DNA from 2 places in the Streptomyces sp. NPDC088246 genome. Region 1 is predicted to be linked to the other one. Evidence: predicted binding sites of a transcription regulator. Region 1 holds the regulator's gene; the other holds the start of a gene.

Evidence for each region. The regulator HrcA, encoded in region 1, represses chaperone genes, less so after heat shock. The targets are predictions, from matches to a motif close to TTNGCACTCNGNNNNNCNGAGTGCNAA.
Region 2: groES (co-chaperone GroES) is a predicted target of HrcA. The motif match lies at 3,540-3,566, and genes of this name have one in related genera.

Annotation. Positions count from the first base shown of each region.
Region 1 is NZ_JBIURV010000022.1:11,782-18,456, reverse strand. It holds gene ACIPEK_RS27510 (S41 family peptidase) at 1-975, opposite strand, end outside; gene ACIPEK_RS27505 (hypothetical protein) at 1,056-1,481, opposite strand; gene ACIPEK_RS27500 (16S rRNA (uracil(1498)-N(3))-methyltransferase) at 1,676-2,422, opposite strand; gene ACIPEK_RS27495 (nitronate monooxygenase) at 2,419-3,492, opposite strand; gene dnaJ (molecular chaperone DnaJ) at 3,617-4,753, opposite strand; gene hrcA (heat-inducible transcriptional repressor HrcA) at 4,754-5,770, opposite strand; gene ACIPEK_RS27480 (MBL fold metallo-hydrolase) at 5,968-6,675, shown strand, end outside.
Region 2 is NZ_JBIURV010000012.1:120,047-126,721, forward strand. It holds gene ACIPEK_RS18725 (hypothetical protein) at 1-305, shown strand, start outside; gene ACIPEK_RS18730 (methyltransferase domain-containing protein) at 321-1,586, opposite strand; gene ACIPEK_RS18735 (polysaccharide deacetylase family protein) at 1,669-2,694, shown strand; gene ACIPEK_RS18740 (DUF6234 family protein) at 2,909-3,391, opposite strand; gene groES (co-chaperone GroES) at 3,719-4,027, shown strand; gene groL (chaperonin GroEL) at 4,127-5,749, shown strand; gene ACIPEK_RS18755 (hydroxyacid dehydrogenase) at 5,926-6,675, opposite strand, start outside.

The DNA.
Region 1 (6,675 bases):
CGCCCGGGCCGGGCCCTCGCGGTGGGTGACCCAGTGGACGGCGCCGCGCGTCCCGACGGCACTGCCGCGGCCCGTACGGTCCGGGGACGCGGAGTCGAGGTGGCTGCCGGCGTGCACCGAGTGGGGCTGGAGGTCGGCGCGCTGGCCGCCGAGCCGGATGTCGATACGACGGGGCTCGGAGCCTTCGAGGTCGTCCAGCAGCCAGAGTTCACCCGCCGAGGAGTAGCCGACGCGGGTTCCGTCGGTGGTCGCGTGGCGGGCGTAGAACCCCTCGACGCCGGTGTGCCGGCGCAGATCCGAGCCGTCGGGGAGCGAGGAGTAGAGCGCGCCCACGCCTTCGTGGTCGGAAAGGAAGGCGACGCGGTCACCCACCCACATCGGGGATTCGATGTTCCCGTCGAGGTCCTCGTGCAGCCGTACGAACTCCGCCGGGCCGTCGCTCGCGCCCTCTTCCGCGATCCACAACTTGCCCGCGGTGCCGCCCCGGTAGCGCTTCCAGGCGGCGGCCTCGCGCCCCATGGTGGCCGAGAGCAGCAGGACCCGCCCGCCGGGCCCGTACGCGAGGGAGCCGACCGGCCCGTACGGCAGGGTCCGCGCGGGCCCGCCGTCGACCGGTACGGCCCTGGCCCAGCTGCGCCGCAGTGACGCCTGCCCCTGGGCGCTGATGACCAGTACGTCGCCCCCGGGCGTCCAGCCGCGTACGGAGGTCCGTGCGTCGCCCCAGTACGTGAGCCGCTTGGAGGGGCCGCCGTCGACCGGTGCGATGTGCACTTCGGGCGCCCCGTCCCGGGTGGACGTCCAGGCGACGCGGGTTCCGTCGGGAGATATCCGCGGGTTGGTGACAGGTCGGTTGTCGGCGCTGACGCGCCAGGCTCGGCCGCCGTCCAGCGGCGCCAGCCAGACATCGTCCTCGGCGGTGAAGGCGATCAAATCGCCCTGGACATGGGGGTATCGGAGGTAGGCAGGCTGCGTCACACGGATCAGCCTAGGCCGCTGACGTGCTCCGCGGAACTGGGTTGGCCGGAGTCCGCCGGGTGGTCCGGTGCCGGTCACACTCACTTACCCAGGGGCGATTCGGTCACCGTGACCGTCACGGTGACCGTCGGCCGGGCGCCGCCACTGCCGCCGCCCCGGGGCTGATTCGCCCCGACGGCCGACGGGGCGGCGTTGTTGCAGTTGCCGAGCACATCTGACCGGAAGACGGCCTTCCCGCCGGTCCTGGCGGTCAGGTCGCCCCGCACACACCGCCCGTCGAGAGCCTGGGTCACCTTGCCGGTGATCGTGATGTCCTTGCCGCTCCCCGTCCTTCCGGTGCAGTCGACGTCCGCGATCCGGCGCGCGGAGGCGGAGGGCGACGCGCCCTGGAGCCGGTCCCCGTCGACGTCGGCCGTGCAGTTCAGCCACCGCACATCGACCCCGTTGCGCTCCAGGGCGCTGGTGCCGGTCAGGTCGGTGGTCACGGCGATGGATGTGGAGTTCATGCTGCCCGTCGGCTCACAGGCCACGACACTTGCGACCGCCGCGCCCGCGAGTGCGGACGCGGCCAGAACGCGACGGGTTCTTCCCTGACCCCATGCCCTTGATGTCCCCATACGGGCAGTTTCCCACCGTTCCCCCACGACGCGGTAGACGGCTTGCGGCCACAACGGGGCGGCGCAGGCGCGCCGGAGGGGGCTTACGCCCAGCGGCCGGTGCGCCCCAGCAGCAGTGCCGTCGCCGCCGTGCCCGCCGTCGAGGTGCGCAGAACCGACGTTCCGAGCCGGCAGGTACGGGCCCCCGCGGCGGCGAAGTCCGCCAGTTCGTCCGGCGACACACCCCCCTCGGGGCCGACGACCAGCACGATCTCGCCCTGGGTGGGGAGCTGGACGGTGGCCAGCGGCTCACTGTCGTGGCCCCGGTCCTCGTGCAGGACTGCGGCGAAGTCCGCCGCGGCCAGAAGTGCGGCAACCTGTTTGGTCGTCAGCGCGTCCGCCACCTCGGGGAAGCGCACCCGGCGCGACTGCTTGCCTGCTTCCCGGGCGGTGTTGCGCCATTTCGCGAGGGACTTGAGGCCGCGGTCGCCCTTCCACTGGGTGATGCAGCGCGACGCCTGCCAGGGCACGATCGCGTCGACACCGGTCTCCGTCATCGTCTCGACGGCGACCTCGCCGCGGTCCCCCTTGGGCAAGGCCTGGACGACGGTGATACGGGGTGCGGGCCACGGCTCCTCATGAACCGTCGCCAGTGCGGCGACCACGAGCCGGTCCTTGCCCTCGGCGGCCCTGACGACGCCCTCCGTCCAACGGCCGTGGCCGTCCGTCAGCACGACGTCCTCACCGGCGTGCAGCCGCTTCACCGATACGGCGTGCCGTCCCTCGGGTCCTTCCAGGACGAACTCGGGCCCGTCGGGGACCTGTTCGACGACGAAGACCGGTGCGGTCACTGCGTACTCCCTGTGCTCACTGCCGTCCGTGCGGCGTCCAGTTCTTCTGCGAGCAGTCCGATCAGCCGGCCGGCGGGCAGCTCGCGTGCCATCCGGTGCCCCTGCCCCGCCCACAGTGCCATGCCCTGGGCGTCCCCGGCCTTTGCCGCCGCCGCGCGCAGCCCCGCCGTCAGATAGTGGACCTGCGGGTAGGCGGCGGGGGCGTACGGGCCGTGCTCGCGCATGAAGCGGTTGACCAGGCCGCGGGCCGGGCGGCCGGAGAACGCCCGGGTCAGGGCGGTCCGTACGAACAGCGGGTTGGTCAGTGCCTGCTTGTGCAGCAGATTCGCCCCGGACTCGGGGCAGACGAGAAACGCCGTGCCGAGCTGCGCCGCCTCCGCACCCGCGGCGAGCACCGCGGCGATCTGGGACCCGCGCATCAGCCCGCCCGCGGCGATGATCGGCACCTGTACGGTCTCGCGGACCTGGGACACCAGGGAGAGCAGCCCGATCCCGGTGCCGTCGGTCTGCGGGTCGTCGCGGTGGGTGGACTGGTGGCCGCCCGCTTCTATGCCCTGGACACAGACCGCGTCGGCCCCCGCCCACTGGGCGGCCTGGGCCTCCTCGGGCGTGGTGACCGTCACGACGGTGTACGTGCCGACGCCTGCGAACGCGTCGAGGGTGTCGCGTGTCGGGCAGCCGAAGGTGAACGAGACTGCCGGGACCGGGTCCTCCAGGAGGATGGCGAGCTTGGCCTCGTAGCCGTCGTCGCCGCTGGAGTCCGGGTCGCCGAGCGGGGTCTCGTACCAGGCGGCCTCGCCGGCCAGCTGATGCCGGTACACCTCGACGGCGCTCGGGTCGGCGAGACCCGGCTGCGGCATGAAGAGATTGACGCCGAAGGGCTGACCGGTCAGCCCGCGCAGCTGTTTGATCTCGTTGTACATGCCGTCCGCCGTCTTGTACCCGGCGGCGAGGAAGCCCAGCCCGCCCGCTTCGGCGACGGCCGCGACGAGCTGCGGACAGGACGCACCACCCGCCATCGGGGCCTGCACGACCGGATACCGGCAGAGATCGGTCAACACGGATGACATGACCGCATCGTGTCACGTCCTGCATGCCTCGGCGTGCGCGGCCTGCGGTCCATTTTGTCCTCAAACGCCGGACGGGCTCGGCAGGCGAGCCCGTCCGGCGGCGGGGAACGGTGTGCGGGGGCCGTCAGCGCCCGTTGAAGGCGTCCTTCAGCCGGGAGAACAGCCCCTGCTGCCCGGGCTGGAACTGGCCGGTGGGCCGCTCCTCGCCGCGCAGCTTCGCCAGGTCCCGCAGCAGTCGCTCCTGCTCCGGGTCCAGCTTCGTCGGGGTCAAGACCTCGACGTGCACGATCAGATCGCCACGCCCGCCGCCCCGCAGATGCGTGATCCCGCGGCCGTGCAGCGGGACCGACTGGCCGGACTGGGTGCCGGGCCGGATGTCGACCTCCTCCAGGCCGTCGAGCGTCTCCAACGGCACCTTGGTGCCGAGCGCGCCCGCCGTCATGGGGATGGTGACCGTGCAGTGCAGATCGTCGCCGCGGCGCTGGAACACCGAGTGCGGCAGCTCGTGGATCTCCACGTACAGATCCCCGGCCGGGCCGCCGCCGGGGCCGACCTCGCCCTCGCCCGCGAGCTGGATGCGGGTGCCGTTGTCGACACCGGCGGGGATCTTCACGGTGAGCGTGCGCCTCGACCGGATACGGCCGTCGCCGGCGCACTCCGGGCACGGGGTCGGCACGACCGTACCGAAGCCCTGGCACTGCGGGCAGGGCCGCGAGGTCATGACCTGACCCAGGAAGGACCGGGTGACCTGGGAGACCTCGCCGCGGCCGCGGCACATGTCACAGGTCTGGGCGGAGGTGCCGGGTGCGGCGCCCTCGCCGTTGCAGGTCACACAGACGACGGCCGTGTCGACCTGGATGTCCTTGGTGGTGCCGAACGCGGCCTCGGCGAGATCGATCTCCAGCCGGATCATCGCGTCCTGGCCGCGCCGGGTGCGCGAACGGGGTCCGCGCTGCGACGACGTACCGAAGAACGCGTCCATGATGTCGGAGAAGTTGCCGAAGCCACCCTGTCCGAATCCGCCCGCGCCACCGCCGCCGGAGGCGGACAGCGGGTCGCCGCCGAGGTCGTAGACCTGCTTCTTCTGCGGGTCCGACAGCACCTCGTAAGCGGCGTTGATCTCCTTGAACCGCTCCTGGGTCTTCGGATCGGGGTTCACATCCGGATGCAGCTCACGAGCGAGCCGACGGAATGCCTTCTTGATCTCGTCCTGAGATGCGTCGCGGCGCACGCCGAGTACGGCGTAGTAGTCCGTGGCCACTTACGACTCCGCCAGGATCTGTCCGACGTAACGTGCCACTGCGCGTACCGCTCCCATCGTTCCGGGGTAGTCCATGCGGGTCGGTCCGACCACGCCGAGTTTGGCGACTGCCTCGTCGCCCGAACCGTAGCCGACCGCGACGACGGACGTGGAGTTGAGCCCCTCGTGGGCGTTCTCGTGCCCGATCCGTACGGTCATGCCCGAGTCCTTGGCCTCGCCGAGCAGCTTCAGCAGCACGACCTGCTCCTCCAATGCCTCCAGCACCGGCCGGATCATCACAGGGAAGTCGTGCCCGAAGCGGGTGAGGTTGGAGGTGCCGCCGATCATCAGCCGCTCCTCCGTCTCCTCGACAAGGGTTTCGAGCAGGGTGGAGAGCACGGTGGACACGGTTCCCCGGTCCTCGCTCTCGAAGGATTCCGGCAGATCCTGCACCAGCTGCGGGACATCCGCGAAACGGCGTCCGACGACCCGGCTGTTGAGCCGGGCCCGCAGATCGGCGAGAGAGGTCTCACCGAACGGAGCGGGGCAGTCGATCATGCGCTGCTCGACCCGGCCGGTGTCCGTGATCAGCACGAGCATCAGCCGGGCGGCTGCCAGCGACAGCAGCTCCACATGCCGAACCGTCGACCGGGTCAGCGAGGGGTACTGCACGATGGCGACCTGCCGGGTCAGCTGCGCGAGCAGCCGTACGGTGCGGCCCACGACATCGTCGAGGTCGACCGCGCCGTCGAGGAAATTGTGAATGGCACGACGTTCCGGCGACGAGAGGGGCTTGACACCCGCAAGCTTGTCGACGAAGAGCCGGTAGCCCTTGTCCGTCGGGATGCGTCCCGCACTGGTGTGGGGCTGGGCGATGAAACCCTCGTCCTCCAGCACCGCCATGTCGTTGCGGACGGTGGCCGGGGAGACCCCCAGCTTGTGCCGCTCCGTGAGCGCCTTGGAGCCCACGGGCTCCTCGGTGCCGACATAGTCCTGGACGATGGCGCGCAGCACTTCGAGTCTGCGTTCGCTGAGCATCGCGCACACCTCCAGCTGTGTTTCCTCGGTGGTTCTCGGGCCGTTCCTGTTTCATTCCCAGGAATCCCCCTGGCACTCTGTCCTCACGAGTGCCAGCAATCCCCCGGCCAGTGTACGGCGGCCGGGTGGGGGCCTAGCAAGGGCGACCGGTCACGCTACCGCGAGACTGCGCAGGTCGTTGCCGATAGCGTCGCGGTATGGACGCCTCTTGGGAAGAGTTCGGCTGGGAGCGACTCGGTCACGGAGTGGGCCGACGGCGCCTCCCCGGATGGGATGCGACAGTCGCACTGGTGGTCGGAGCGGATGGAGTGCTGCTCTACGACACCGGATCAACACTCCGCGAAGGTGAGGAAATCCGGGCCCAGGCACAGGCCCTGCTCGGCCGGAAGGTGACGCATATCGCACTCAGCCACCCCCATTTCGACCATGTACTGGGCACCGCCGCCTTCTCCGGCACCCAGGTGTACGGAGCAGTCGGCATGGCCGGGCTGATGAAGCTCGGGGCGGACGATCTGCACGCCTCCGCGGTGCGCCACGGAGTGTCCGAAAACGATGCGGCCGAGGCCGTCGATGCGCTGGTGGCCCCGCACCATGAAGTGCGCGACGAGTGGACGCTCGATCTGGGCGGCGGCCGTCAGGTGCTGCTGGCGAATGTGGGCCCCGCCCACAGCAGCCACGATCTGGCGGTGCTCGTCCCCGGCTCCCCCTCGGTGGTGCTCTGCGGCGACTTGGTCGAGGAGTCCGGCGAACCGCAGGCGGGACGGGACGCCGTCCCGTCCCGCTGGCCGGCCACGCTGGACCGGCTGCTGGCGCTGGGCGGCGAGGACGCGGTGTACGTTCCGGGGCACGGGGCGGTGGTGGACGCGGCGTTCGTCAGGGACCAGCGTGACCAACTGGCCGTCCTC
Region 2 (6,675 bases), on a different contig from region 1:
ACAACGTCCGTACCGCGCTGCGCAACCGGCACACCCGCAAGCTGGAGCTGCTGGAGGCGGCCAAGCAGGAGCGGCTGGCCGTCGAAGCGGCCCACAAGCCGCCGGAGCCGGTCTGCGGCTGCACGCACCATCTCGCCAAGCACGACAAGCAGGGCAAGTGCCATGAGCGGGTCGAGGTGCCGACCGCCTGGGACGATTCCAAGAAGCCGGTCCGCTTCGAGTCGGGGCAGTGCAACTGCCAGCAGTACGTGGGTCCTCAGCCGCTCTCGCAGGTGTACGCCGAGGACCTGACCGACCTGGCCTGATGGCCGCCCCGCCGGTCAGGCGGGTCCGGTCAGCGGGTGACCGATCAGCATCGTCGGGGCTCCGGCCACCCGGGTGAGGAAGACCGTCGCGGCGTTCGGCCCCTGGAGCTTCATCCTGCGGCGCAGCTCCTCCGGCTCGACGGCCGAGCCGCGCTTCTTCACCGTCAGGACGCCGACCTTCCGCTCCCGCAGCAGGGCCTTGAGCTTCTTCATGTTGAACGGCATCCGGTCGGTGATCTCGTACCCGGCGGTGTACGGGGAGTCGTACGGCTGGTCGCTCGTGACGTACGCGATGGTCTCGTCGACCAGTCGGCCGTCGCACCGCGCCACGATGTCGGCGACCAGATGGGCGCGGATGACGGCGCCGTCCGGCTCGTACAGATAGCGGCCGACCGGGCCGACGGGCGGGGCGGGCAGCGGGGTGCCGGACCACAGGGTGGCGCGGGCGGGAAGCACGGTGGCGCGGTAGGAACCGGCCGCGAAGCCCTCGCCGAACCAGAGCACCGCCTCCTTCACATCGCCGCCGTCCGAGATCCACTCGGCCTCCGCCTGCGCCGGGATCGCCTCGTGCGGGATGCCGGGGGCGATCTTCAGTGCGGCACGGGGCGCCTCGAGTGCGGCGCCGGTCGCCCAGGAGAGCGGCGGTGAGTACGCCTCGGGGTCGAAGATCCTGCCCCTGCCGCCGCGCCGGGCCGGGTCGACGAAGACCGCGTCGTAGGGCGAGGTGTCGATCTCGGTGACATCGGCGCACCGCACCTCGATCAGACCGTCCAGGCCGAGCGCGGCGGCGTTGGCGCGGGCCACCTCGGCGGTCAGCGGGTCGCGGTCCACTGCGAGGACGAAGATGCCCGCCCGTGCGAGCGCGATCGCGTCGCCGCCGATCCCGCAGCAGAGATCGGCGACGCTCCGCACCCCGCCCGCCGCCACGAACCGCTGTGCGCGATGGGTGGCCACCGACGTACGTGTCGCCTGTTCGACGCCGTTCGGTGTGAAGAACATCCGGTACGCGTCCTCGGCACCGAATTTCGCCACCGCCCGCTGCCGCAGCCGCGCCTGCCCCAGCGCCGCCGAGACCAGCGAGGCCGGGTGGGTGCGGCGAAGCCGGGTGGCGGTGGTGAGCTCCTGGGCGGGGTCGTAGGACCGCAGCCCGTCCAGGAGCGCCGCGCCCTCGGGGGTGCGCAGGGCCATGAAAGCGGCGAGGGGGTCGGACGGGTCGGGGGCGTCGGACCTGTCGTCGGCGTCGGACGGGTCGTTCGGGGCGAAGGCGTTCACGCGCCCCATTGTGAGCCAGCCGGGTTGACCGGCGGGCCCGGTGGCGGTGTCGGGCCGGGGCGCCCCTCACGTGCTGGCAGGATGCGACGCCATGCAACTTGTACGACAAAAGGAAAAATTAACCATGAAAAGGAGCGGATCGGGCATGCCGGAACCGGGGGGCGGGCGGGGCTCCGGCAGGCATCGGCCGGCCTGCGCGGTCCTGGCCGCACTCCTGGTCGCCGCGGTCTGCTCCGGCTGTGCCTCCCAGGCCGGCGGCCGGTCCGGCGACGGTGGCGAGCACCGGGCCCGGCCTGCCGCCGGACCGCCGGGTGTTCCCGGACTGGGGGCGGGCCCCGGACAGCTTGCCGGCCAGGGCGGCGCACCCGCCAAGCTCCGTGAGAACGCGAGGTTCGGCCCGGCCGTACGGGCGGCCCTCGCCAAGAAGTGGAGGCTGGACAGGCCACCGCTGATCGCACCCCCGCCACCCGCCGTGAAGCCGCACATCACCACCCGCGAGGGGTTCGAGGTCAACGGCGGCGACGCCTCGCTGCCGCCGGTCTTCACCACCGTCCCGACCAAGGACCGGGTCGTCTTCCTGACGATGGACGACGGTGACGAGAAGGATCCCGAACTGCTGCAGATGATGGACGAGCTGGACATCCCGTACAGCGCGTTCCTCAGCGACTACCTGGTGCGCGACAGCTACGGGTACTTCCTGGAGATGCAGCGGCTGGGTGCCGGCCTCAACAACCACACGCTCAACCACCCCTACCTGCCCGGACTTTCGTACAACGAGCAGAAGAGCGAGATCTGCGGCCAGCAGGCCATCATCGAGGAGCAGTACGGGCAGCGGCCCACCCTCTTCCGCCCGCCGTACGGCAACTACAACGCGGACACACTGCGCATCGCGAAGTCCTGCGGCATCAAGGCCGTACCGCTCTGGAACGCGGAGGCGTTCCCGGACCACATGGAGTGGCGCGAGGCGGACCAGGACCTGCACCCCGGCGACATCATCCTCACGCACTTCCGGGGCCGGAAGGACTGGGGCGGCAGCATGGCCGACCTGGTCCGGGCGGTCATGAAGACCATCACGGACAAGGGGTACGCCGTGGCCCGGCTGGAGGACTACGTATGAGAAGGGTGCATCGCCTGCTCGCCGGACTGCTGACCGCCGGTGCGCTCCTGGCCGCCACCGCCGGGTGCGCACAGTCGGTGGACCCGATCGAACGGCTGGGCCGCAAGGCCGCACAGAAGGTGACCCACCCGAAGCCGGCCCCCGCGGCGGGCCCGCAGGCGCATCCGCACGGCGACCACGGGGGGTCGGGGTCGCTGGTCGTCATCGCCTGCCGTCAGCTGAAGGAGTCCAGGCACTCGCGGTTGTCGCCACCGCTGAGGCACTGGTGGCCGGACCGGCCGGGATCGTACGGGGGAGCGGAGGCCGGCGCCGGGTGCGAGCGGCGGTAGTCCTCGTGCCCGATCAGCGCCGCCATCACGCACAGCAGGAGCGCGGCCAGGATCTGGACCGCGCCCGCCCAGGGCCGGTTCGCGCGGATCAGCACCACGGCGAACAGGCAGATCACCGTGGCGATCCCGCCGAAGACGAGGACAGGCGTCCAGTCCATCGGCGGTGGCTCCGTCGACTCCTGACCGTCGGGGTCCCACCGCAAGAGGATCAGGTAATAGAGGGCCCCCATGCAGATCACCCCCTCCAGGACCGCCGGCAGCAGGCCCAGCAGCACGTCCAGGCAGCCGTTCACGGGTCGCGAGGAGTCCTGCGCGGCCGAGGGGTGATGCGGCAGCGGGTTCGACGGCTGGTACGGAGGTTCGAGCATGAACCCACGGTCGTACGGAACGGTGTGGTCCGGCCCCGCGTTGTCCCTGTGCCGTCCGGACCTTTGCGTTCTCCGGACCGCCGCATGCGGCCGGCGCCCCGTCGCACCGTGCGCGAGCGGGGTCCACATGACGCCACGACTGGCTGAATTGGCACTCCGCTTGACCGAGTGCTAATCCCGGTCATAGTCTCGGTGCTGGCACTCACCACTGGAGAGTGCCAGCAGTACTGTGCGACTGGCAGGTCCGGCACCCGCGACGACGGATCCACCTGGTCGCCATCCAAAGACTCTTAACCCCGTGAGATCTCCGAAGGGGGAGACCGGATCGTGTCGACCGCCAGCACCAAGGTTGCGATCAAGCCGCTCGAGGACCGCATTGTGGTCCAGCCGCTCGACGCCGAGCAGACCACGGCCTCCGGCCTGGTCATTCCGGACACCGCCAAGGAGAAGCCCCAGGAGGGCGTCGTCCTGGCCGTGGGCCCGGGCCGCTTCGAGAACGGCGAGCGCCTTCCGCTCGACGTCAAGACCGGCGACGTCGTGCTGTACAGCAAGTACGGCGGCACCGAGGTGAAGTACAACGGCGAGGAGTACCTCGTCCTCTCGGCTCGCGACGTGCTCGCGATCATCGAGAAGTAATTCACCCACGTTTGCTTCTGTTCTGCGCCCCTGGCCCCCTGCGAATAACCAGCCGGGTGGCCGGGGGCGCAGTTCGTTTGAGAGGAAAGCTCAGCTGCCATGGCGAAGATTCTGAAGTTCGACGAGGACGCCCGTCGCGCCCTTGAGCGCGGCGTCAACAAGCTTGCCGACACGGTCAAGGTGACGATCGGCCCCAAGGGCCGCAACGTCGTCATCGACAAGAAGTTCGGCGCTCCCACCATCACCAACGACGGTGTCACCATCGCGCGCGAGGTCGAGCTCGACGACCCGTACGAGAACCTCGGTGCCCAGCTGGTGAAGGAGGTGGCGACCAAGACCAACGACGTGGCGGGTGACGGTACGACCACCGCCACCGTGCTGGCCCAGGCGCTCGTCCGCGAGGGTCTGCGCAACGTCGCCGCGGGTGCTTCCCCGGCCGCCCTGAAGAAGGGCATCGACGCCGCGGTCAAGGCCGTGTCCGAGGAGCTCCTCGCGACCGCCCGACCGATCGACGACAAGAGCGACATCGCCGCCGTGGCCGCGCTCTCCGCGCAGGACCCGCAGGTCGGCGAGCTCATCGCGGACGCGATGGACAAGGTCGGCAAGGACGGTGTCATCACCGTCGAGGAGTCCAACACCTTCGGTCTGGACCTCGACTTCACCGAGGGCATGGCCTTCGACAAGGGCTACCTGTCCCCGTACATGGTGACCGACCAGGAGCGTATGGAGGCCGTCCTCGACGACCCGTACATCCTGATCCACCAGGGCAAGATCGGCGCGATCCAGGAGCTGCTCCCGCTGCTGGAGAAGGTCATCCAGGCCGGTGGCTCCAAGCCGCTGCTGATCATCGCCGAGGACGTCGAGGGCGAGGCGCTGTCGACCCTCGTCGTCAACAAGATCCGTGGCACCTTCAACGCCGTCGCGGTGAAGGCCCCGGGCTTCGGTGACCGCCGCAAGGCCATGCTCGGCGACATCGCCACCCTCACCGGTGCGACCGTCATCGCCGAGGAGGTCGGCCTCAAGCTCGACCAGGCCGGTCTGGACGTGCTGGGCACCGCCCGCCGCGTCACCGTCTCCAAGGACGACACGACGATCGTGGACGGCGGCGGCGAGCCCGGCGACGTCAAGGGCCGGGTCAACCAGATCAAGGCCGAGATCGACGCCACGGACTCCGACTGGGACCGCGAGAAGCTCCAGGAGCGCCTCGCGAAGCTGGCCGGCGGCGTGTGCGTGATCCGTGTCGGTGCCGCCACCGAGGTGGAGCTCAAGGAGAAGAAGCACCGTCTGGAGGACGCCATCTCCGCGACCCGCGCCGCGGTCGAGGAGGGCATCGTCTCCGGTGGTGGCTCCGCTCTGGTCCACGCCGTCAAGGTTCTTGAGGGCAACCTCGACAAGACCGGCGACGAGGCCACCGGTGTCGCGGTCGTGCGCCGCGCCGCCGTCGAGCCGCTGCGCTGGATCGCCGAGAACGCCGGCCTCGAGGGTTACGTCATCACCTCGAAGGTCTCCGAGCTCGACAAGGGCCAGGGCTTCAACGCCGCGACCGGCGAGTACGGCGACCTGGTGAAGGCCGGCGTCATCGACCCGGTCAAGGTCACCCGCTCCGCGCTGGAGAACGCCGCGTCCATCGCGTCGCTGCTGCTCACGACCGAGACGCTGGTCGTCGAGAAGCCGGCCGAGGAAGAGGCCGAGGCCGGTCACGGTCACGGCCACTCGCACTAGCGTGTAGCTCGGACAGCCACTGAGGCCCGGTACCCCGTCTCGCGGGGTACCGGGCCTCAGAGGTGCCCGGCCAGGCGTTGAGCGATGGTGGTGTCCGCCGTGCGTGGTGCGGGTCGCTCGTTCTCGCAGACGTGGATTCCGCGTCGGGAAAGGGCGGGCAGGGGACAACGCCCCCGTCACGCCGAGCGCGGCAGCGCCCCCGCCCGGACCGGGTCCGCGAAGGGCAGGCCGGCCGCGAACCGCTCCATCTCGTCCAGCGCCTGGTCGGCCATCCGGTGCAGCTCATCGCCCAGCGAACCCGCGACATGCGGAGTGAGCAGCACATTCGGCAGGTCGTACAACGGTGAGTGCGCAGGCGGAAGTTCGGGCTCCGTCACATCCAGCACCGCGTGCAGCCGCCCGGTGGTCAGCTCGGGCAGCAGCGCCTCCTCGTCGATCAGCGATCCCCGCGCCGTGTTGATCAGCGTCGCCCCGGGCGCCATGGCCGACAGCTGCGCGGCGCCGATCATGTGGTGCGTCTCCGGGAGCTGCGGCGCGTGCACGGATACGACCGAGCTGCTCGCGCACAGCTCGTCGAGCGAGGTGAGCCGTACACCGAGCCGCGCCGCCTCCGGACCGTCCACGTACGGGTCGTACAGCAGGACGTCCAGGTCGAAGGGTCGCAGCAGCTCGATCACGCGCCGGCCGATACGGGAGGCGCCGACGATGCCGACCGTACGGCGGTAGTTGCCAAAGCCGTCGAGCTCCGCGAGCCAGTCGTGATCGGCGCGCAGGGCGCGATAGCGATCCGCGGAGTGCAGGATGCGCTTGCCCGCGAAGAGGATCGCGGCGAGCGTGAATTCGGCCACCGGCAGCGCGTTGGCCCCGGCTGCCGAGGTGACGGCGATCCCGCGCTCCCAGCAGGCGTCGGTGATGTGGTGCTTCAC